DNA from 2 places in the Pararhizobium sp. O133 genome. Region 1 is predicted to be linked to the other one. Evidence: riboswitches for the same ligand, from Rfam matches in the RefSeq annotation. Region 1 holds a riboswitch; the other holds the start of a gene.
The links. Region 1 has a riboswitch for thiamine pyrophosphate ahead of thiB (thiamine ABC transporter substrate binding subunit). Riboswitches for the same ligand answer to the same signal wherever they lie in the genome.
Positions count from the first base shown of each region.

Region 2: another riboswitch for thiamine pyrophosphate. It lies ahead of thiC (phosphomethylpyrimidine synthase ThiC); the one in region 1 lies ahead of thiB (thiamine ABC transporter substrate binding subunit).

Region 1 is NZ_CP196426.1:757,992-770,056, reverse strand. It holds gene ACST81_RS03630 (thiamine ABC transporter ATP-binding protein) at 1-146, opposite strand, end outside; gene thiP (thiamine/thiamine pyrophosphate ABC transporter permease ThiP) at 136-1,752, opposite strand; gene thiB (thiamine ABC transporter substrate binding subunit) at 2,181-3,191, opposite strand; TPP riboswitch at 3,231-3,344, opposite strand; partial or broken gene ACST81_RS03615 (IS5 family transposase) at 3,611-4,362, shown strand; gene ACST81_RS03610 (MDR family MFS transporter) at 4,783-6,285, opposite strand; gene ACST81_RS03605 (MarR family winged helix-turn-helix transcriptional regulator) at 6,450-6,938, shown strand; gene ACST81_RS03600 (thiamine diphosphokinase) at 7,202-7,852, shown strand; gene ACST81_RS03595 (ABC-F family ATP-binding cassette domain-containing protein) at 7,855-9,675, shown strand; gene ACST81_RS03590 (SAM-dependent methyltransferase) at 9,878-10,495, shown strand; gene ACST81_RS03585 (Fic family protein) at 11,085-11,768, opposite strand; gene ACST81_RS03580 (hypothetical protein) at 11,761-11,967, opposite strand.
Region 2 is NZ_CP196426.1:266,040-278,104, reverse strand. It holds gene ACST81_RS01365 (PLP-dependent aminotransferase family protein) at 1-791, shown strand, start outside; gene ACST81_RS01360 (DUF983 domain-containing protein) at 933-1,331, shown strand; gene ACST81_RS01355 (SLC13 family permease) at 1,355-3,121, opposite strand; gene ACST81_RS01350 (hydroxymethylpyrimidine/phosphomethylpyrimidine kinase) at 3,253-3,999, opposite strand; gene ACST81_RS01345 (thiamine phosphate synthase) at 3,990-4,595, opposite strand; gene ACST81_RS01340 (thiazole synthase) at 4,592-5,365, opposite strand; gene thiS (sulfur carrier protein ThiS) at 5,368-5,565, opposite strand; gene thiO (glycine oxidase ThiO) at 5,562-6,599, opposite strand; gene thiC (phosphomethylpyrimidine synthase ThiC) at 6,602-8,437, opposite strand; TPP riboswitch at 8,526-8,664, opposite strand; gene ACST81_RS01320 (CHASE2 domain-containing protein) at 8,742-10,718, opposite strand; gene ACST81_RS01315 (FecR domain-containing protein) at 10,718-12,065, opposite strand, start outside.

The sequences.
Region 1 (12,065 bases):
GACTTGCCCGAGCCGGAGGCGCCGGTGATTGCGATAATCTGCCCCTTCGGCAAGGCGCAATCGAACCGCAGTTCCGTCCTGTCGAACCGCACCAGCACATTGCGCAGGTGGACGGCGATCTCCGTTTGATCGGCTTCAGGCGGCATCCGGTTTCCTCTTGTCGTTTCTATCGGCCGCCGGTGTCCCGGCAATCGTCAGCATCAGGCAGATGAGGCCAAGAAACAGGGCGAGCCCCGCCGCATCGGTGGAGCGATAACTGCCCATGCGACTGTAAAGCAGCCAGGGCAGCGTCACCATGTCCTGCGAGCCGAACAGAGCGACGGCACCGAGATCACCGAGCGACAACGCGCAGGCAAAGGACAGCGCCATCATGAACGGCTTGCGCAGCCCCGGCCAGTCGATGAAGCGCAGCCGGTTCCAGCCGCCGAGCCCGAGGCTCGCCGCAAGCCGGCCGGTGCGGGCCGAATGCGTCGCGATTGCCGGCTCCAGTACCCGGTAGACGAAGGGCATGGCCATCAGCATGTTGATAAGGATCACAAGCAGCGGCGCGAACAGTGCGACATCGCCGAACGGCCGAAGCAACAGGAACCAGCCGGCGCCCAGCACGACCGGCGGCACCAGCAGGACCAGCGACGTGCTGGCCGAAATGCCGGAGGCAAGGCCGCGCAATGGCTTTGTCGGATGCCGTGATGCCAGCGCGGTCTGCCGCGCCTGGATCATCGCCGCCGTTGCGACGACACAGAACAGGCCCGAAACCACAGCGATGACGAGACTGGTCAGAAAGGCCCGCTGCACCAGCGGATCGGTGACCAGCTTCGTCAGGTCGGAACGCAGCCCTGAGGAAACGACGGAGGCAAGCGGCAGCACGAGAAACACGACGGCAATGGCGATCACCAGCCCGTCGCCGGCTCTGCCAAGACCACGGCGACCATCGAAACGGCGCACCATCCGTCCACTGCCATGCCCTTCGTCCGCCTTTGGCGTCAGCATGCGGATGGAGATCAACAGCACCGCCGTCACGGTGATCTGCAGCATGGAGAGCGCAATGGCGCGCGGCGGATCGAAATCGAAGCGCAGCGCCTGATAGATCGCCACCTCGATCGTGCTTGCCGCCGGTCCGCCGCCGAGCGTCAGCACCAGGGTGAAACTGGTGGCGCAGAGCATGAAGATCAGGCCGGCAATGCCCGGCAAGAGCCCGCAGATCGCCGGCCATTCGATGAAACGGAAGATCGACCACGGCCGCATGCCGAGATTGGTGCCGACCAGCCAGTATTCGCCGGGAATACGCTCCAGCCCGCCCAGCATCAGCCGCGCCGCCAGCGGCATGTTGAAGAAGACATGGGCGATCAGGATGCCGGACAAGCCATAAATGCTGACCGGCTGCGCGAGCCCCAGCCAGGCAAGCCCAGAGTTCAGCACACCCTGCCGCCCCCAGATCCCGATCAACCCGAGCGCCGCCACCAGCGCCGGCAGCCCGAGTGGCAACGCCATCAGCCGCAGCACCCAGACCCGGCCGGGGAAAGAAAGCTGTCGGGCCAATGCACGCGTCACCGGAATGGCGAAGATGATCGACAGGGCGGTCGACAGCGAGGCCTGCAACAAGGTGAACCGGGCAACACGCCAGACATAGGCATCAAAAGTGGCGCCGTCATTCGCCGTTCCCGGTTCGTCGAAAGCCAACAGCGCGCCGGCCGCGAGAACGACAAACAGCACGATGCCGCCCAGGCAGAGGCTGCCGGCCGCAAGCGTCAAACGTCTCTCGATGCGCTCGATCATGTTGTCCTTACAGTTTCCGGTCAGGTTTCGGAGGCTACCGAAAGTCCCCCCCCTCTGTCACTTCGTGACATCTCCCCCTCAAGGGGGGAGATCATCCTTTTCCATTTTCGCCCACATCAGTTTCGGCTGATCTCCCCCTTGAGGGCAGGGCTATCGCATATGGAAAAAGACCCCCTCTGGCCTGTCGGCCATCTCCTCCACAAGGGGGGAGAGACCCAGCCGCCGGCCTTCCTTTCCGATGACAGACGGGGCGGCGGGTTAAGCCCCTCCCCCTTGTGGGGAGGGGTTGGGGAGGGGACTTTTCCATATGCGATTGCCCTGCCCTTGTGGGGGAGATGTCGGCGTCGCCGACAGAGGGAGGTGAGTCTCGGCAACCTCCGAAAAAGCCGCCTTTCAAGCTCGCCTCAATTCACACTCATCGCAGCCAGCCACTCGTCAATCCAGGCCTTGCGGTTGGCGGCAACCTCATCCGAGGACATCAGGAATGTCTTTTCCGGATTGACCAGCTTGCCGAAGGCATCCGGCAGTGGCTCGTTACCGGCGGCGACCGGCATCATCCAGTTGGTTGTCGGGATGATCGACTGGAAATCCGGGCCGGTGACGAAGGACAGGAAGCTCTTGGCAAGCGCCGGATCCCTGGCGTTCTTGGTCATGCCGGCAACTTCGATCTGGATATAATGCCCTTCCGAGAAGGCGGCGGCCTGATAGCGGTCGGTGCTTTCGGCAACCATGTGATAGGCGGGCGAGGTCGTGTAGGACAGCACCATCGGTGCCTCGCCCTTGGTGAACAGGCCGTAAGCTTCCGACCAGCCGGGCGTCACCGTCAATACGCGATCCTTGAGCTTTGCCCAGGCCGCACCCGCCTGATCGCCATAGACCGATTTTACCCAGAGCAGCAGGCCGAGACCCGGCGTCGAGGTACGGGGATCCTCGATGACGATCTTCTGGGCATGATCGCCCTCGACCAGTTCCTTCAGGCTCTTCGGCGGCTCCTTCAGTGTCTCCGTGTCGTAGATCACGGCGAAATGGCCGTAATCATAGGGCACGAACGTATCGTCGCTGAACCCGCCGGGCACCTTGACCGCCGAGAGATCGAGCCCGTGCGGCGCAAAGAAGCCGGTCGCCTTGGCTTCCGAAACAAGATTGGTATCGAGACCGAGCACCACATCCGCCTTGGACGCTGCCCCTTCGAGCTTCAGCCGCGTCAGCAGTTCGACGCCATCGGCGACGCTGACATAGTCCACCTTGCAGGCGCAGGTCTTCTCGAAAGCCTCGGCGACCTTGGCGCCGGGGCCCCATTCGGTGGTGAAGCTCCCATAGGTATAGACGGTCAGCACCTTGTCTTCGGCGCGGGCCGAAAACGAGGTGGAAAGGGCAGCCAGTGCCGCCATGAATGGAATAACAACCTTGCGCATCAGCGCCTCCTTCAAATCCAAAAATTGGGAATAGGGCGCTGAACCGTGCCGTCTAATCCCTCCGCCGGTACAAACCGGATCAGGTTCTTCGGGTTGGCATGAAGCCTCTCAGCCATTCATCTCGAAAGACAAAGGGCACCCCGTTAGAGCGGGATGAGATTTAGACGCGGGTGATATGCTTGGCAAGGGGGGCTATGTCATGCGCGGCTAAGCCCCTCCCCCTTGTGGGGAGGGGTTGGGGAGGGGACTTTCAGAAATGGAGGTGGACCGAAGACCACGATCACAACAGTCCAAAAAGCTATTTGACATCAAAACGGGGCGACCGCTAGGGCGTGTCGTCAGTTGAGTTGTTTCGGGCTTGAGATTCCCAAATCAACTTTGATGTGATTCATAGCAGACCGGCTATTGGAGGGCTGGTTATGGCACGTCGTTATGGATTGCGGGACGATCAGTGGGATCGGATCAAGGACCTTCTGCCTGGGCGTGAAGGTCATGTTGGGGGTACGGCGGCGGATAATCGCCTGTTCGTGGAAGCGGTGCTTTATCGATACCGCGCCGGGATACCTTGGCGCGATCTTCCCGAGCGGTTCGGAGACTGGAAGAATGTCCACAGGCGGCTTCGGCGATGGTGCGAAAGCGGCGTCTTCGAGCGTATTTTCAAACACTTGGCTGCCGACCACGACAACGAGTACATGATGCTGGATTCTACCATCGTGCGCGCCCACCAGCATAGTGCCGGCGCGCAAAAAGGGGGTGCCAGGCGATCGGTCGATCCCGAGGCGGATTGACGACAAAGATTCATGTGATCGTCGATGCGCTCGGCAATCCGGTGGCGATATCCCTAACTCCGGGCCAAGCATCAGACCTTGCGCAGGCCGAGCCTCTTCTGGAAGCGGTTGATCCCCAAGCCTTCCTTGCGGACAAAGCCTATGACGCCGACGCGCTTATCGACCATCTCAAAGAACGACATATCAACCCGGTGATTCCACCAAAAGCCAATCGCATCAAGCCGAGGTCAACAGACTTCGCGCTTTATTGCGAGCGCAATCTCATTGAGCGTTTCTTCAATAATCTCAAGCAGTTCAGAGCCATTGCAACGCGATACGACAAGCTTGCCAACACTTTTCTCGGAGCCGTTCAGTTCATCGCTGCCTTCATTTCACTCAACTGACGACACGCCCTAGGCCGCCCCGTCATTATTTAAGCCGCTGGGAAGTCGGCAGGAAGCTGCTTTGCGGGCGGGATTTCGGGAAACAAGCGCCCCTTCATCACATCCGCGATCCGGCCAAAATTTAGACCGGCATAATTAAGGTTTGGGTCCCGGCACTGCCATTCGCGCCAGTGACCAGACTTCGGCGCAATCGCTACGGCACCCATTGCCATCGTGTTTTGGGTGTCGTTTGATTCGTGATGGCAGCGCTTTATCGGAAGTAGACCGCCGGATGATCCCAGCGCGATGCCTCGTCAGCGTGAATGGTGACGCCGGTCTTTACGTTCACAGCAACCAGAGAAGCGCCTTCCTAGCCACGGCGAAGAACCCCTCCCCTCCGCTTCGCTCCGACCCTCCCCACAAGGGGGAGGGTTACCCCCCTTACCCGACCGCCTTCTGCGGTAGCCGTACCGCTTTCAAACTCACCGCCGACACCAGCGCCACCAGCGCGATCCCAACCGCCGTCAAAAACAGCGGATGAAACGCCGCCGTATAGCTTTCGGCAACGAGATGGCGCGTCGTTTCCGGCAGCGTAGACAGCACCGACGGAGTCAGCTTTTCAATATCGGCGACGCCGGGTATGACCGTCGCGCCGCGCACCAAACCGCTGGCGATGATGGCGCCGTAGATGGAGATGGCGATCGAGGCGCCGCCCATGCGCGACAGAGTGATGGCGCCGGTGGCCGCCCCGACATCACCGCGCGAGGCGAGATTCTGCACCGCAATGATCGGTACCTGCTGGCCGAAGCCGACGCCGATGCCATGCAGGCCCATGATGGCGCAGATCAGGAACAGCGGCGTGCCGGGATGAACCTGGGAAAACAGGATCAAAGCCAGCATCATCAGGCTGGCGCTGATGATCGAGAACGGCTTGTAGCGGCCGGTCATCGAGATCAGCCGGCCCGCCGTCAGCGAGCCGCAGACGATACCGCCCGTCAGCATGATGAACATCAACCCGGCAACGGACGGGGAAAGTCCGGTCGTGGTCTGCAGGAACAGCGCATAATAATTGACCATTCCGATGCCGATGGCGCCGCTTGCCAGCGAAATCACCAGCATCAAGCTGAAAGTCGGGTTGGAAAAAAGCGACAGCGGCACGACCGGCTCCGGCGCACGGCGTTCGACGAACACCCAGGCGACGGCCGAGGCGATCGCGATCGCCGCAACGGCGAGGCTGCCTTTTGACACGAGCGCGCCAAACAGTTCGGCGCTGTCGCCCAAAAGCACGATGCAGGTGACGGTGGTGGCGAGCAGCAGCGCGCCGGCATAATCGATCTTCGGACGCCGGGTCGGGCGGCGATAGGGCAGGAAGAAGAACAGGCCGACTATCACGACGGCACCGATCGGAATATTGATCAGGAAAATCGAGCGCCAGCCGAACAGGTCGCTCATCGTGCCGCCGAGCACCGGGCCGACGGCGCCGGATGCCATCAGCACCAGGCTGGAATAACTCTGGTAGCGGGCGCGCTCGCGCGGTTCGAACAGGTCGGCATTGATGGAAAAGATCGACACCATGATGCCGCCACCGCCAAGGCCCTGCAGCACGCGCGCCGCGATCAGCGTGTTCATCGAGGTCGCCAGGCCGCAGGCGATCGAGCCCAGCGTGAAGATGGCAATCGCCGCGATCATCACATATTTGCGGCCGAACAGATCGCCCAGCTTGCCGTAGACCGGCATGACCGCGCAGGTGGCGAGCAGGTAGGACGAGCCGATCCAGCCGAAACGCTCCATCTCGCCGAATTCGCCGACGATGGTCGGCAGCGCGGTCGCGACGATCTGGTGGTCGAGCGTCGCCATGAACAGCGCCGTCATCAGGAAAAAGAAAAGCGTCAGGCGGAGCGCATGGCTCGAAACGAGCGGCGCCGGGGTCACGTGCATATCCATGGGAGAGGTTCCGGTTTGTTTCGGCAATTTATGTGCCTTCAGCATATAATTGTCAATAGCATATTTATGACAACAGCAGATCGCACTTTCTAAGCGGCCAAACTCTTGCTATGCTCGGCATCATGGAACACGCAGTGACACAAACCGAACTTGACCAGTCCGAGATGGAGGCGAGCCGCGCCTCGATCGGCCAGTCGATGGGACGCTGGCGGCTGATGGTCGGCCGGCGGGTCATGGCCCGGCTTGCCATCGACACGATCGCGCCGGGCCTGGAACTCACCCATCTCGACGTGCTCGACGCCGTCTGGCGGGCCCGCAGCGAAGGCGAGGTCACGGTCGGCGCCATCGCCGAGATCATGCGCATCGATCCGTCCCGCGCCAGCCGCATCGTCGCCGACATGGTGGCCCGCGGCGCCCTGAAGCGCGAAGCCTCGCAAGCCGACGCCCGCCGCATCATCGTCGTCATGACCGATCTCGGAACCAGGCTGATCGGCGAGATCAAGGCGGTCAAGCGCGGCGTCATCGAAAGCATCCTTGCCGACTGGCCCGAAGACGACGTCAGCGCCTTCGCCCACCTGTTCGACCGCTTTGTCGGCGATTTCGAGACGTTCTACCAGAACCGGGAAAGTGCCGGGCGCGGCGGCGGCACATAACGCTTACACCGCTTCAAGGTGGCTTCGCCCCCCTCATTCGGTGCTGCGATCCCCTCTTCTCCCCGGCGGGGAGAAGAGCTAACGGCCAGCTTCGGCGTTCCAGAAGCGAGAAGGCGCGGCATATGCGATCCCCTCTTCTCCCCACCGGGGAGAAGAGGGGATCGCAGCACCGAATGAGGGGGCCGAAGGCCACGCCACGCCCTCACCCAATTCCACCCGCACCCCTTCCCCTCGTCCCCTCATTTACGCTATGGCCTTGCGCCATGGACGAACGGTTTTTTGCAATCCTGATGGGCGGTGCGCTGGTGCCGACGGAGCGACTGGCGGCGCAGCTGACACGCGCGCGCGTCATCGCGGCCGATGGCGGCATGCGGCATGCCCGGACGCTTGGTCTTGCCCCCGAACTCTGGGTCGGCGATTTCGATTCCACCCCGGCAGCGCTGGTCGAGCAATGGCCGGACGTCCACCGCGAGCCCTACCCGCCCGCCAAGAACGAGACCGATGGCGAGATCGCGGTCGCGGCGGCGCTCGAGCGCGGCGCGAAAAAGCTGATCCTGGCCGGCGCGCTGGGTGGCGAACGCAGCGATCATGCCTTCATGCACCTGCTCTATGCGGCAAAGCTGGCCGAGGACGGGCTCGACGTGCTACTCACCTCCGGCGAGGAGGAAGCCTGGCCGCTGCTGCCGGGCAACCGCGCCATCGACCTGCCGAAGGGCAGCCTGTTTTCCATCCTAGGGCTCGACACGCTGACCGGTCTTTGTATCGAAGGCGCCCGTTATCCGCTTCATGATTTCCATCTGCCGTTCGGCTCCTCGCGCACCGTTTCCAATGTCGCCGAGGGCACCGTCCGCTTCACCCTTTCCTCCGGCCGGGCGCTGATCCTCGCCCGCCCGCAAGACCTTTCGGGAGCCTGACCATGGCGCCACCCATTCTGAAACTCGACGATATCGTCCTGTCCTTCGGCGCTACGCCGCTCTTGGCCGGCGCCAATCTGCAGGTGGAGCCGGGCGACCGCATCTGCCTTGTCGGCCGCAACGGCTCGGGCAAATCGACCCTGATGAAGATGGCCGCTTCCCTCGCCGAGCCGCAATCCGGCGAGATCTTCCGCCATCCCTCCGTCACCATCCGCTACCTGCACCAGGCGCCGGATTTCGACGGCTTTTCCACCGTGCGCGCCTATGCGGAAGCCGGCCTTGGCCCCAGCGACGATCCCTACCGCGTCGCCTATCTGCTCGAACATCTGGGCCTGACCGGCGACGAGGATCCGGCGCAGCTCTCCGGCGGCGAGGCGCGGCGGGCGGCGCTCGCCCGCGTTATGGCGCCGGAGCCGGATATCCTGTTGCTCGACGAGCCGACCAACCATCTCGACCTGCCGACCATCGAATGGCTGGAAGGCGAGCTGATCAAGAGCCGCTCGGCCCTCGTCGTCATTTCCCACGACCGCCGCTTCCTCGAAAAAGTGTCGAACGCCACCGTCTGGCTCGATCGCGGCCTGTCGCGACGGCTGAACCAGGGCTTTGCCCATTTCGAGGCCTGGCGCGACCAGATCCTCGAGGCCGAAGAGCTGGAACAGCACAAGCTCGGCAAGGAGATCGAGCGCGAGGAACACTGGCTGCGCTACGGCGTCACCGCAAGGCGCAAGCGCAACATGCGCCGTCTTGGCGCGCTACAGGACCTGCGCTCGAAATATCGCGGCCACAAGGGGCCGCAGGGCTCCGTGCAGGCGAGCGCCAGCGACGCGCAGGAATCGGGCAAGCTGGTGATCGAAGCGGAAAAGATCACCAAGACCTATGGCGAGCGCGCGATCGTCTCGCCCTTCTCGATGCGCGTCCATCGCGGCGATTGCATCGGCCTCGTCGGCCCGAACGGTGCCGGCAAGACGACGCTGCTGAAGATGCTGACCGGCCAGATCGAGCCGGATTCCGGCACGGTCAAGCTCGGCACCAACCTCGAGATCGCGACGCTCGACCAGCGCCGCGAGGACCTGAACCTTGAGGATACGCTCGCCCATTACCTGACCGACGGGCGCGGCGAAAACCTGCTGGTGAACGGCGAGCAGCGCCATGTCACCGGCTATATGAAGGAATTCCTGTTCCAGCCCGAACAGGCGCGTACCCCGATCAAGAATCTCTCCGGCGGCGAGCGCGCCCGGCTGATGCTCGCCCGCATCCTGTCGCGCCCGACCAACCTGTTGATCCTCGACGAACCGACCAACGACCTCGACATCGAGACGCTGGACCTGCTGCAGGAAATCGTCGCCGGCTTCACCGGCACCGTCATCCTCGTCAGCCACGACCGCGATTTCCTCGACCGCACCGTCACCTCGACCATTGCCCCCGCCAACCCGGATGCCCCCGACGGCCGCTGGATCGAATATGCCGGCGGCTATTCCGACATGATGGCCCAGAAAAAGGGCGCCGCCGACGAGAAGAAGCGCGCCGAAAAGGCCGAAAAAGCCAGATCCACCGACACCACCCCCCAGGCCCCCAAGGCGGCCAAGGGCAAACTCTCCTTCAAACAGAAATTCGCGCTCGAAAACCTGCCGAAGGAGATGGAAAAAGCCGAAACCGAAATCGCCAAACGCGAAAAGGAAATGGCCGATCCCAACCTGTTCACCAAGAACCCGGCACGGTTTTCAACGCTCGCCAGCGAGCTGGAAAAGCTGCGGGATTCGGTGACGAAGATGGAAGAGGAATGGCTGGAGCTGGAAATGTTGCGGGAGGAATTGGAGGGGTAAACTTCTCCTAAACGGGGACTGAATCAACCGCAATAGCGCCTATTCTTGCTTGCCTTGGCGTACGTGAGGTCACGCTGTCAAGAATAGCAAGGAGAGTTGAGCTTAGACCGGCTATCAAAAAAGCCCGAGACTCTCGAACACGCTTTGGGGATTCCTACTCGCGCAAACCTTCCCTATAGTGTTGCTTTGAACAGGGGGTTCCATGCAAAACACTTCACATGCGGTAATGGCGCAACGTTATGAGGCTGCAGACAGTCCAGATGACTTCCCGACCCCACCATGGGCAACGAGAGCGCTTATCGAGAAAGTGATAGGCCCGGAGAACGTCAGCGGACTAACTTGTCTCGAACCTGCAGCAGGGCGCGGATACATGGCTCGCGCGTTGGCAGAATACTTTAAAACCGTGCACAGCGCGGACGCATATCCGTATGGGTTTTGTCCAATACGCGATTTCTTGACCTTTCCTTATGAGGCCCTATCCCACGACTGGGTGATCACCAATCCACCCTTTCGGTTGGCAGAAGAGTTCGTGGAAACAGCTCTCACTGTTGCGCGAAAGGGAGTGGCGATCCTCGCCAGAACTGTGTTTTTGGAAAGCGTGGGCCGATACGAAAATATCTTCATAAAAAGACCACCCTCTGTTTTTGCTCAATTTGCCGAGCGCGTCCCAATGGTTAAAGGCCGCGTAGATGCCAAGGCATCAACAGCGACCGGATACGCTTGGTTTGTTTGGGAAAACGAGAAACAGGGCGAACACCCAAGACTGTCTTGGGTGCCGCCATGCCGCAAATCGCTCGAAAAAACGGACGACTATCTTTGACGAGCTACGCGTCGGCGACCGGCCGGTGTAATTTCCAGACCACCGGCTATTGAGACAGCGTAACCTTCCGCGATTATGTTTCCAAAAGCCGTATCGTGCGACTTGATGTTCCGCACGCGCTGTTCCCAGATTTCCTCATTTGGACGCGTGGGAGATGGTTGCCGATCTTCTGCCGTTAGGGTTAATCGAGTCGGTATCAGCCGTATCAGATCCTGAAAGGCAGCCCGCCCGTCTTCGCGCTCAGCCATAAGCTGTAGCGCCACTTCGCTAAGTTCGGGTTCAGTAGTTCTATTATTGTCGTCTGGCATGTCTAATCCCCCAATGAAAACTTCAGCAACAGATTGAATTTTATAAGGGAGTAGAGTCAAGTTGCAACGTCAAGCCAATACACTATTGCAGCCAAAGGCCCCTTGACGCTCCGCGCCTTGGGCGGCCTGTTTCCCATGGCTCCTTCAGTCCGACCGCGCCGGATGCACCAAGTCGCCTTTTTACGTTCTATGTCATTGAAAGCAGCGGAAAAGAAGCCGGCGAGGCATTGGACGCCGACCATGAAGTGATCTTCTTGGAGCCTCCGTCTAGCTCTCGCGTGCTAATTACCTTCGTCCCCCGAGAGAAAATGCTTTCCAGTCGCCGATTCCATGACGCCCATAAGCTGTTTTGCAAGCATGTTCTCTATCAGCTCTTCCATTTTTCCGAGGTCGAGCTCGCCATCCGCAGCAGATCGGTCCGCGTCTTCAAGCGCGTCGAAATAGGGATGTCGATTATCGACGATCTGATCGGGAATGGTATTCCGTCCCGGAAGGAGCATGCCAAGCCGCACGGAGAGAACGAGATAGGACACCATGCGGGACGTGCGTCCGTTGCCATCGCTGAACGGATGAATCCAGTTGAGACGCCACATGATGTAGGAGGAGAGGTGAATGGCGGTTCTGTCGTCCCAGTGCCCGTTTACATAGTCGCACAGATCTTCGATCAGCTCGGGCACAAGGTGGGCATCTGCAGGTTTATGTGCGCTTCCCGAAATGGCAACGCCTGCCGGGCGGAAATTGCCCGCATAGCTGCTGATACCCTCAAGAGCTGCCCGATGAAGCGTCAGAATGGCGGAGGGGCGAAGTTTCCAGCCCTCGCCCTTCTCGATCGCATCTACGATCATGCTGCACGCACGGTCGAACTGGATAAGGCCATTTCTGGCTTCAGCTTCGGCCCTGAGCTGCTCGTCCTGGATCAGATAAGCTTCACTCGCCACGCTGTGGCGGCGCTCCTCCTCACTCATCGGCGCGCTTCGCTCCGAGGTTCAGGTCGTCGGAAAACGGCATTTCATCGGCGATCTTGTCCACCATTTCGCGCGTTATCCTGTTGTTTTCGAAATGGGTATTGCCATAAGCGAAGCTGCGGCGCTGAACCTCCAGATCACTCTTCGTCTGGGGGGCTTTGCGAGCGGCCTCAATGAGAGTTTTAAGCGGTTCATTCATGCCGGTATCCTTTCAACGGAAGCTCCATAAAAACACATTCGCAGTGCATGGCAATCATGTTTCTCTCACGCCCGCGATTGCGCGAGCCTGATGGGCTG
Region 2 (12,065 bases), 490 kb from region 1:
TCGCCGCGCAACTCGGTCTTGCCTTGTCCGGCTTGCCGATGGACGAAGACGGTATTCTGCCGGATGCTTTCGCGGAGGCCTGCGAACGGTTGCAGCCGAAGGCGCTTTATCTCAATCCGACCCTGCAGAACCCGCTGACGCTGACAATTCCCGAGCAGCGTCGGCGTGACATCTGCATGGTCGCCCGGAAATATCGCGTGCCGATCATCGAAGACGATGCCTACGGGTTCATTCCGCAACAGGCGCCGACGCCCTTCGCCGCCCTCGCGCCGGATCTGACGTGGCATATCGGTGGCTTGGCTAAATGTCTCGGCGCCGGCCTGCGACTGGCCTATGTCGTCGCCCCGGATAGCAAGGCGATCTGGCCGTTCGCCGGCGCGATGCGGGCCGTAAATGTCATGGCCTCGCCGCTCACCATGGCGCTTGCGACGCGCTGGATCGAAGACGGAACGGCCGATGCGATCCTGCGATTCCTGCGCGAGGAGGCATCGGCACGGCAGGACATGGTGGCCGCCGTCCTGCCTGCCGGAAGCTATCGCAGCGATCCGATCAGCTTCAACATATGGCTGCCGCTGGTCAATGGCTGGACGCGCTCCATCTTTGCCAGCCATATGCGCTTGGCCGGCATCGGCGTCGTTGCCAGCGATGCCTTCACCGTCGAGGGTATCGCACCGGAAGCGGTGCGTGTCTGCCTCGGCGGCCCGATCGACCGCGAGAAACTTCAAGGCGCGTTGGAGTTCATGGGGCATGCCCTCGAAGGCCCGCCCGAGCGCTCGGCATCCTTCTTCTAGGTCAAACTGCCTGCTGCATCGTCATGTCTCATTTCCTGAGCGACGCTATGCGTCACTATGCCGTATAGGTTCAATCCAAATAATGATGATATATTGAATGCAGTCAATAACAATTGATTGTAGATCACAGGAGCATTCGTCATGCACACGGAATGGCCGCCGATCCCGCCGACCAGGACAGGCCTAAAAGGTCGCTGCCCGCGCTGCGGCCAGGGCCACATCTTCAGTGGTTTCCTCAAGCTGCGGCCCGAATGCGAGGTGTGCGGCCTCGATTATGGCTTCGCCGATCCGGCCGATGGTCCGGCCTTCTTCGTCATCTGCTTCGGCTGTGTTCCAAGCGCACTGCTCGGCGTCTGGCTTGAGGTTCAGTATAACGCGCCTTTGTGGGTGCACCTTCTCGTCACCGGTCCGTTCATGCTGGCGACCTGCATTCCACCTCTGCGACCGTTGAAGGGTTGGCTTGTCGCAAGCCAATATTTCTACAAGGCCGAGGAGGGAAAGCTGGCGCGCCGCCCGCCTGCGTCAAGCGAGAGTCCCTAGCATCTTTCATGCAGTGGTGACATTCATATCGGCCAGGCGATTAGCAGCAGGGGCACGCTGACGATCAGCACGAGGATCGATAGCGGCAGGCCCAGCCGCGCATAGTCTCCAAAGCGGTAGCCGCCCGGACCCATGACGAGCGTATTGCACTGATGCCCGATCGGCGTCAGAAAATCGCAGCCGGCGCCAATCGCGACAGCCATCAGGAACGCGTCGGGTGCGAACCCCAGTTTTTCCGCGAAAGTCGCTGCGATCGGGGCCATGACCAGGACAGTCGCTGCATTGTTGAGGAACGGCGTGACCGCCATCGCCGCCGCCAGGATCAGCGCGAGAGCGCCATAGGGCGGCAGGATCGCCGCGGTCCTCGAAAGCAGATCGGCGATGACGTCGGTGGTGCCCGTGGTCCTGAGTGAATCGCTGATGGGGATCAACGCCGCCAGCATGATCAGGATAGGGGCGTCGAGATGACTGTAAAGGCTGCGCAGCGGCACGGATCCGGAGACGATCATCAGGAAGGCAGCCGCGAAGAATGCGGTTGCAATCGGCACGCCACCGAACGCGGTGGCTCCCATCGTTGCCATCAGGATCAACACCGGGATGAGGCCGTTGCGGACGCTCCCCAGCTTCAGATCGCGTTCGACCAGGGGCAGGCAGTCCCATTCGCGCAACATGTCCGGCAGGCGCTGCAAATCGCCTTGCAGGACCAGAACGTCGCCGTTGCGGATCTTGATCTCGCCCAGGCGTTCGACAAACCGCTTGTCGCGGCGGCTGACGGCGAGAAGGTTCAGGCCGGTATTTTCGAACAGTGACAGGTCCTTGGCGCTCAGCCCGATCAGGCGGGAATGTTCGCCGACGATCGCCTCGACCGAACTGACGTCCTTGACCGCATCCTTTGCATGCTTGCGGTCGGACAGTTGCAGCTTTCCCTCGCTGACGATCTTGTCGAGCGCACCCTGTTCCCCCTCGATGATCAGGACATCGCCATCCTTGAGGATCGTGTCCGGCAGGGGCGTGCGCCTTGTCCCGTTGTCGCTGATGATGGCCGTGACCATGGCGTCGCCCTGAGCCGGCTTCTGCAGCCACGCGATCGATTGGCCGACGGCGGTGGACTGTGCGGTGAGGCTTGCCTCGGTGGTGTAGTTCTTGATCTTGACCGCCTCGTGCATCGAGGCTTCGTCTTTCCGCCGCTCCGGCAAGAGCCTGTAGCAGGCGCCGAGAAACAGGATGCCGATCGCCGTCAGGGCCGCGCCGACCGGCGTGTAGTCGAACATCGTGAAGGGCGTGCCGGTGATTTCCTCGCGCACCCGCGAGACGATGATGTTCGGCGATGTGCCGATCTGCGTCATCAATCCACCCAGCAGCGAGGCAAACGACATCGGCATGAGGAACATGGACGGAGAAACACTGGATTTGCGCGCCATCTGCACGGCGACGGGAATCATGATCGCCAATGCGCCAATATTCTTGATGAACGCCGAGAGAACCGCAACGATGACGACAAGAATGATCAACTGCATCCTTGGCCCGCGTTTCTCCGGTGAGACACGGCGCAGTGCGATATCCATGACGCCGGATCGGGAGATCGCCGCGCTGACTACAAGGGCGCTTCCCACGATGATGACGATGTCATCCGAGAAACCCGAGAATGCCTCCTTGGCCGGAACGATGCCGACGATGACCGCCGCGAGCAGCGAACCTGCGGCAACGATATCGTACCGGTAGCGGCCCCATACGAAAGCCGCCATCATCAGGGCGATGATGATGAGGGAGAGCCATTGATCTGATCGCATGTTTTTATCCTGGTGGGTGCCGGTAAACGCACGAGACCCGATATTGATATACGCGTGGCGCAAAAAAAATCGAGATTGGCTGGCCGATCTGTTGGGCACCGGGCCGCTGACAGAATTTCACTGTGCTTGACCTACGTTCCGTGGGGCATCTTGTCTACGAGTTTGCCGTGAACATAGGCCTTGGCGGCATCAATCGCGGCAGCAAGTTCGTCGCCATGGGCAAGGCGCGCGGCGATGGCGCTTGCCAGCATGCAGCCGGTGCCGCGCATTGTGATTGCGAGACGGCGCGTTGCAAAAGGGTGGTCTTGATGGCCGGGGCGGAGCAGGACATCGATCGATTGCTCGCCCGTGCCATGACCGCCCTTGACAAGTACTGCCCGCGCGCCGGACCGAATCAGATTCCCGGCCTGCGTGGTCGCATCGTCCGACGGACCAGAGGCCAGCCAGGACAGTTCCGGGAGGTTCGGCGTGACCACCGTACACTGGCGGAACAAGGCGAGTAGCCCGGGTCTGGCATCGGGGGGCAGCAGAGCGACGCCTGACGTCGAAACCAGAACGGGATCGATCACCACCGGAATATCCGGATGACCGGCAACGACTTCGGCGACGGCCGATACCGTATCGGATGTCGCCAGCATGCCGATCTTGATCGCCGCGACGGTATTGGCGGCAAGCGACGCCCGCATCTGTGCCGCGACGATATCCGGCGCGACCGTGTCGACATGGCCAACGCTGGCATGGGTCTGGACAGTAACAGCGGTAATCGCCGCGGAAGCCTTTACTCCAAAAGCCGCGAGTGTCTCGATGTCGCGAACGATCCCGGCGCCACCGGAAGAATCCGAGCCGGCGACGACCAGGACATGCGGTATCAGCGCCATGGCGCCGTCTTCTCGATCCATTGCCGGGTACGGGCCTCCGGATCGGCATTCAGCGTGATGTCGGTGACGACGGCCGCCGAGTTTGCATCATGCGCGAAAACGCAATCGATCCGGTCGATATTGAGGCCGCCAATCGCAACGAGTGGCAATTCGCCGATCCGGGCCCTCCAGTCCCGCAGCCGGTCCAGCCCCTGCGGCGTCCATTTCATCTTTTTCAGGATGGTCGGCCAGACCGGCCCGAGCGCCACATAATCGGGGGAGGCGGAGAGTGCTGTCTCAAGCTCCGCCTCGTCATGGGTCGAAAGCCCGAGCTTCAACCCTGCGGCGCGGATCGCCTTGAAATCGGCAACAGCCAGATCTTCCTGGCCGAGATGGACGAAGTCGCACCTCTCGTCGATCGCCAGCCGCCAGTGATCGTTGATAACAAGCTGGCAATCATGGGCGGCGCAGGTCGCCTTGGCGCGGCGAATCTCGGCGCGCAGTTCCGCATCGCCGCCATCCTTCTTGCGCAGTTGCACCAGCTTGACGCCGAGCGGCACCAGCCGTTCGATCCAGCCGGCGCTGTCAACGATCAGGTAGAAGGGGTCGAGCTTCATGAAAAAACCGCCTTGCCGATCACCGGCGTCGAGGGAACGGCCATGTCGCGCGGCTCCAGCATGCCCGCCGCATGGGCCATGTGGCCTGCATTGATGGCGCCGGCAAAGGCTTGCGCCATCGCGGCGGGGTCATCTGCGCCGGCTACTGCCGTATTCAAGAGCACGGCATCAAAGCCGAGCTCCATCACTGTCGCGGCATGCGACGGTCGGCCGATCCCGGCATCGACGATCAGCGGAATATCCGGAAAATGGCCGCGCATGCTGCGAAGCGCCATGGAGTTGATCGGCCCCATGGCCGAACCGATCGGCGCGCACCAGGGCATCAACACCTTGCACCCAGCATCCAGCAGCCGCTCGGCCACGACGAGGTCATCGGTCGTATAGGGAAAGACCTCGAAGCCGTCCTCTGTGAGGATTTTGGCCGCCTCGACCAATGCAAAGACATCCGGCTGCAGCGTGTCGTGATTGCCGATGACCTCGAGCTTGATCCAGTTGGTGGCAAAGACCTCGCGCGCCATCTTCGCCGTCAGCACGGCTTCGCGCGCGGTGTGGCAGCCGGCGGTGTTGGGCAGGACCCGGACGCTAAGCGAGCGGATCAGCTCGAAGAACGCCCCACCGCTCTTGCCGCCCCCCGTCTCGCGGCGAAGGGACACGGTGACGATTTCCGTTTGCGAACGCCGGATGGCTTCGCCAAGGATGGATGGCGATGGATAACGCGAGGTGCCGAGCAGCAGGCGCGAGGCGATCGATGTTCCATAGAGCGTCAGCATGGTCAGCCTCCCTGCATCGGCGAGAGGATTTCGATGCGGTCGCGGTCGGACAGGCTGAAGCCTGCGCGCTCCTCGCGATGCACCAGTTCGCCGTTGACGGCCGTCGCCAGCCAGTCGCCTTCGTATTCGAGGGAGATCAGCAGGTCCGACAGCACGGAAATGTCCGTCTGGTGATCCTCGCCGTTGATCGTCAGGTTCATTGGCTTGCTCCAATGCAGGGTGAGTTTGAATGTCCATGGATGGGCGGCGGGTATGTCCGCCCGCCGGATTTTCCGGAGAGGGCCGAAAAAATGTGACCCGCCGCGTGTGCGGCAATCGCGGGGGCGAGCAGGAAGCCGTGGCGATAGAAGCCGTTGACGCGCAAAGTTCCGCCAACGTCGGAGAAGGCCGGAAGATTATCCGGATAAGCCGGCCGCACGCCGGCGCCGGTCTCGATCACCCGCGCCTCGCCGAAAGCCGGATGCAGCGCATAGGCGGCGTTCAGCAGTTCCATCAGCGAGCGGGCGCTGGCGGGGCCTGCATCCTCGCTTTCGATCATCGTCGCGCCGATCATGAAGCGGTTGTTCGTGCGAGGCACGATGTAGAGCGGAATGCGCGGATGCAGCAGCCGGACGGGGCGCGAGAGCTGCACCTCCGGCGTTTCCAGAATCAGCATTTCGCCGCGCACGCCCCGCAGGCTCGGATCGTCGCCGATAGCCCGCGCCCCGGTACAGTCGATGACACGGCCGAAACCCTTTTCGGGGAAAGCGGGTGCGTCGAAGTGAAAGCGCACACCCATGCCGACAAGCTTTTCATGCAGGGCATTGATGGCGCGGCGAGGATCGAGATGCGCCTCGTCTGCGAAATACAGTGCCTTGCCGAACCGGCCGGCAAGTGAGGGCTCGAGGGTGTCGATTTCCCCGGCACCCAGCCAGCCGAAACCAGAGGTTCGGCCGGCAAAGCAGACGAGGTGGGCCGCGTCGCGCGGTGGTGCGACGACCAGCGTTCCCTTGCGCTTGACATGGCCAGGCAGGGCTGCATCCCACCAGTCGACCGCCGAGCGCCCGAGTTGCAAGACCTCCTCCGGTGCATTTTCGCGCTCGCACCAAGGCGCCAGCATACCGCCGGCAAACCAGGATGCACCGCCGCCGGGCCGCGCTGCTTTTTCCGCGACCTTGACTTCGACGCCTTTCGAGGCAAGCTCATGAGCGAGCGTGAGGCCGGCAACGCCGGCCCCCCGGATCAACACGCGCATGGTCACTCTCCTGCCGGTGCGATGGTTCCGTCGGGGCCGAGCGGCATGTAGAGATCGCCGCCCGCCTGGAATTTCGCGGCCATCGCCTCAAGTCCCTCCTTCTGCGCCTCGGCCCGGATATCGTGGGAGATCCGCATCGAGCAGAATTTCGGGCCGCACATGGAGCAGAAATGCGCCACCTTATGGGCTTCCTTCGGCAGGGTTTCGTCGTGGAAGGAACGCGCCGTTTCCGGATCGAGCGACAGGTTGAACTGGTCTTCCCAGCGGAACTCGAAACGGGCGCGCGACAATGCGTCATCGCGCAGCTGCGCCGCTGGATGTCCCTTGGCGAGATCGGCGGCATGGGCGGCGATCTTGTAGGTGATGACGCCGACCTTGACGTCGTTGCGGTCGGGCAGGCCGAGATGCTCCTTCGGCGTGACATAGCAGAGCATGGCCGTGCCGAACCAGCCGATCATCGCGGCGCCGATGCCCGAGGTGATGTGATCGTAACCCGGCGCGATATCGGTCGTCAGCGGCCCGAGCGTGTAGAAGGGTGCTTCGCCGCAGACCTCGAGTTGCTTGTCCATGTTCTCCTTGATCTTGTGCATCGGCACATGGCCGGGGCCTTCGATCATGACCTGGCAGTCCTTGGCCCAGGCGATCTGGGTCAGTTCGCCCAGCGTTTCCAGTTCGGCGAATTGTGCCGCATCATTGGCATCGGCGATCGAGCCCGGACGCAGGCCGTCGCCGAGCGAGAAGGTGACGTCATAGGCGCGGGCGATATCGCAGATTTCGTCGAAATGCTCGTAGAGAAAGCTCTCCTTGTGATGATGCAGACACCACTTTGCCATGATCGAGCCGCCGCGCGAGACGATGCCGGTGACGCGGTTGACGGTGAGCGGGATATAGGCGAGCCGGACGCCGGCATGAATGGTGAAATAATCGACGCCTTGTTCCGCCTGCTCGATCAGCGTGTCGCGATAGACCTCCCAGGTCAGGTCCTCGGCGATGCCATTGACCTTTTCCAGCGCCTGGTAGAGCGGTACGGTGCCGATCGGGACGGGTGAATTGCGGATGATCCATTCGCGGATATTGTGGATGTTGCGGCCGGTGGAGAGGTCCATGACGGTGTCGGCGCCCCAGCGCGTCGCCCAGACCATCTTCTCGACCTCTTCGGCCATCGACGAGGTGACGGCGGAATTGCCGATATTGGCGTTGATCTTCACCAGGAAATTCCGACCGATAATCATCGGTTCGGATTCAGGATGGTTGATATTGGCGGGGATGACCGCTCGGCCGCGCGCGACCTCCTGGCGAACGAATTCGGCGGTGACATGATCCGGTATGCGGGCGCCAAAACTCTCGCCGTCGCGCACCAGCGCTTCCCTCGCCGCCTTGCGACCGAGGTTTTCGCGGATGGCGATATATTCCATTTCCGGCGTGATGATGCCGGCGCGGGCATAGGCAAGCTGGGTCACCGCCTTGCCATCACGCGCCTTCAGCGGCCGGTTGCGGATAGGAAATTCCGGCGTCAGCTTGTCGCCGCTGGCAAAGCCGTTGTCCTCCGGCTTGACGTGCCGTCCGCCATAGGCCTCGACATCGTTGTAGGCCGCCAGCCACTGCGCGCGGTGGCGTGGCAGGCCGGTGTCGATCGAGACGATATGGGCGGGATCGGTGTAGGGGCCGGAGGGATCGTAGACGGTGACGGGCGGCTCGCCCGATGTCGGATGCACGGCAATCTCGCGCATCGGCACGCGGACCTCGGGGTGCAGTTCACCCGGAATATGGATTTTGCGGGAGGCGGGCAGCGGCCCGGTGGTAACGGTCGGAGTGAGAGGTTTTGCGGCAATCGTCATGGTTGAGGCTCCAAAGGTTGGAGACCCAGTCAACAGAGCCGGAATGATGAAAAGACGCTGACGCGGCTCCGCAAACGGAATCCGAGTCGTGGCAGCGCTTGCACCGTCCCTACGCCAGTATGAACTGGATCAGGTTCAACGGGTCACTGCGCTGCTTGAGGATGGCAGGGCCACCTTTCACGCCAGCAGAATCTCAGCCCCTTGTCGGGACCCCCCTGGTGAATGCGCCAAGTTAGGCACAGTTTCTGCCGGAGCGTCAAGGCGGTTTCGCGAGCAGAAAGTCGGCCCGAGATGCTTACCCGGCTCAGTGCATGCGGGATCGCATCATCTGGTAGTAGGGCTGAAGCTGCGGAATTTCGCTCTCGAGCGCGGCAAATTCTGGGCTTCCGGCCGTGAGATCACCGGCATATTTGGCCTGGACGACGGCAGCATGGCGGGTGAGCGCATCCGCCGGCACCGGCTGCAACACCGTGAAGATCGGCGACAGCGTGGTGCGGCCCTTGACGGTGATGCTGTCGAGTTCGGCGACGGTGAAATCCTCGGCACTCAGCCGCGCGGTCTGTTCGCCGATCAGCAGCGGCACGCCGTAATTCTTCGATTCGCCCTCGAGACGCGAGGCGAGATTGACCGAATCGCCCAGCACCGAATAGTCGAACCGGCGGGACGAGCCCATATTGCCGACGACGCAATCGCCGGTGTTGATGCCGATACCGATGCGCAGGGTTTGCGGCTTGGTCGAGCGCGCCTTCGCCTCCTCGCGCAGTTCGGCATTGAGAACGTCCATCGCCTCCAGCATTTTCAGCGCCGCGCCGACGGCATGGCTTGCATGCTTCTTGTCGTCGAGCGGCGCGTTCCAGAAGGCCATCAGGCAGTCGCCGATATATTTGTCGATCGTGCCGCCGCTTTCGAGCACGATTTCCGACAGCGGCGTCAGAAGCCGGTTGATCAGCGTCGTCAGCTGCTCCGGGTCGTCCTTCAGCGCTTCGGAAATGGTGGTAAAGCCACGCACGTCGCAGAACAGGATCGTCAGCGTCCGCCGCTCGCCGCCGAGCTTCAGTTGCGACGGGTCATGGGCCAGACGCTCGACCAGAGCCGGCGAAAGATAACGCGAGAAGGCGCGGGTAATGTCGCGCCGGCTGCGGCGTTCGGCGGAATAATCGAGCGCCACTTGGCCCGAGACGACGAACAGGAAGGAAAGGGCCGGGCCAACAGGCGAGATGAAGACCTGCCCGAAGCGCAGCAGTGCATAGCTCGCCAGCGCGAAGATCACGAGCGCGGGCAAGCCCAGCGCCGCCGTCTGCCAGCCCGTCGCGCGAAAGACCAGCGCCGCGGCGAGCAGGGCGCCGAGCACGATCGCGGCGATGACGGCCGGCCGGCCGGCCCGGTCGATGAACAGACCATGGGCGATATTGTCGTAAATCGTCGCCTGGATTTCGGCGCCGGCCACCAGATGGCCGGTATGGACGGTAAAGGCGGTCGCAAAGGCGTCGGCCCCGCCGGCAGCAAGTGTCGGCGCATTTTGCAGGCTGAGCCCGACGATCACCACCCGGTCGCGGAAGAAGCCGGGCGGCAGAAACTGGGCAGGATCAAGCGCCTGGTAATAGGAAACCGTTGGATAGGTGCGCGCCGGGCCGATCATCTGGAGAAGCGCCGGCCCGGTCGGGCTCGGCTCGGTTCGTCCAGCCGTCCGCGCCAGTTGCGCGGCAAAACCATCGTCATAGATCGGCAACTGCCGCAAGGTGCCGTCGCCGCTCAGCTGCACCGAGGCGATGCCGGTGCGGGCACCCCGTGCGATGAAGTCCGGCAAGGGTTCTGTGCGAACCAACTGATCGGCCTGCGGCGTCCTGATCAGCGTTTCGTCGCCGGCCAGAACCACGTCGGGTCCCAGCGCCGCCGCCAAGGCCATGTCGTTTTCAGGGTCCGCCGCCGGCTCGGCGAAGATCACATCGAACCCGATTGCCCTGGCGCCCGCCGCCCGCAGCGCTTCCGTCAGCCGCGCATGCAGAGCCCGCGGCCATGGCCACTGACTGCCGATCTCCGCCATCGACGGCTCATCGATGGCGACCACGATAGGACTGTCGGCCGGAACTGTGGGCGGAGACAGCGTCGAGAGATAATCGAAGCTGCGTAGCTCGATCAGCGACCAGGGGGAGGTGAGCGACAAGAGGGTCAGAGCCACTGTCACGAACAGGCTCAGCAAGCCGAGGCGGACCTGACGAAAACGCGCCTTCTGATGCGGCGATCGACTGGCCGGCGATTTCGGCTTTTTTCCCGGCTGCATCAGAAACGTACCGAGAGCGTGCCCTTGACGGTCGGTCCCCAGCCCTTGACGCCCGGCGCCAGCTCGAAATCCTCGTCAAGCAGGTTATAGGCGGAAAGCTCCAGTTCGACCTGCTTGTCGAGAGGCTCCCACGTCAGGCCAGCATCAAGCGTCCAGTAGTCGTCCAATATGGTGCCGCCATCGTCTCCGACGCGTTCGCCGACATAATTGGCGGCCACCGTCAGCTTGATATTGGCCGGATTGACCCAGGTCACGGCGATCTGGCCGGTCTGGTCGGGCACGAAGATCAGTGAGCCGCCATAACCACCGGTCAGCGGGTCGAGATTCTTGGAATCGAGATGGGCATAGGTGGCCGAGAGACCGAAACCATGACCGAGAGCGAGGTTCGCGGTGATCGCCGCGCGGTCGATGCGCGCCCTGTCGAAGTCGAGCGTCGGAATTTCCAGCGGCTGGACCAGTGAAACCTTGTGTGCCTCCTGCCGCTGGTAATCGAAGGCCGTGAAGAAGCGATCGGACCATTGCGCATCCCAGCGGAAAGCGAAAGTGTCGGTGTAGCCGTCGTCATCGAGATTGATCTGGTTGCTTTGCAATCCGACGATACCGACGGGCGCAAGCGTCGGTGCCTGGAAGTTTTCACCTTCGCGCAGATAGCCGAAACGCAGCCAATGGTTTTCGATCGGGCTCCAGGCCAGGCCGAGGCGAGGCTCGAAGCGCGTCAGGCTCTCGTCGTCGCCGTCAAGGAAGCGACCGAATGCTGCCGCCTCCAGGGTCAGGGACGGGGTTATTTCATAGCGGGCGTCGAGATAGGCGCGGGCGAGGCGATTTCTGGTATCGACGACTTCTTCCGGCGGGAGGCTGAAGAAATCCGGATCGCTGTTGCCGTCAAACAGATAGTAGAGTGTGCCCTGCTGAGAGGTTGATTCGTTCTTTACGAAACTTCCTTCGACGCCATAACGCCAAGTCAGGTCATCATTGCCGATGATGTGGCTCAAGGCGGCTGTATAGCTTTGCACCCGAACTTCACTGACGCTGGCTCTATTATAGAGGAGATTTGTTCCTTCAATATTGATCAGCCCGGTTTCATCCGTTTGGCTTTTTACTTTCTGATCATTGTAAAAGATCCCGGCATTCAGAACATTCTTGTAGCCGAACGTGTGGCTCCAGGCCAAACCACTCGATAGTTCCGAGGAGTCCAGATCGAGAACAGAGCCGTCAAAGATCGTCAGGGGCTCGTCGTTGCGAAAACTGTCCGACGATGCGTAGGTCGTAAACGCAACGATACGATCATCCGGCGTCGGCGACATCGTTATATAACCGGTACCCGCCTCGATATCCGCATCCTGGAGG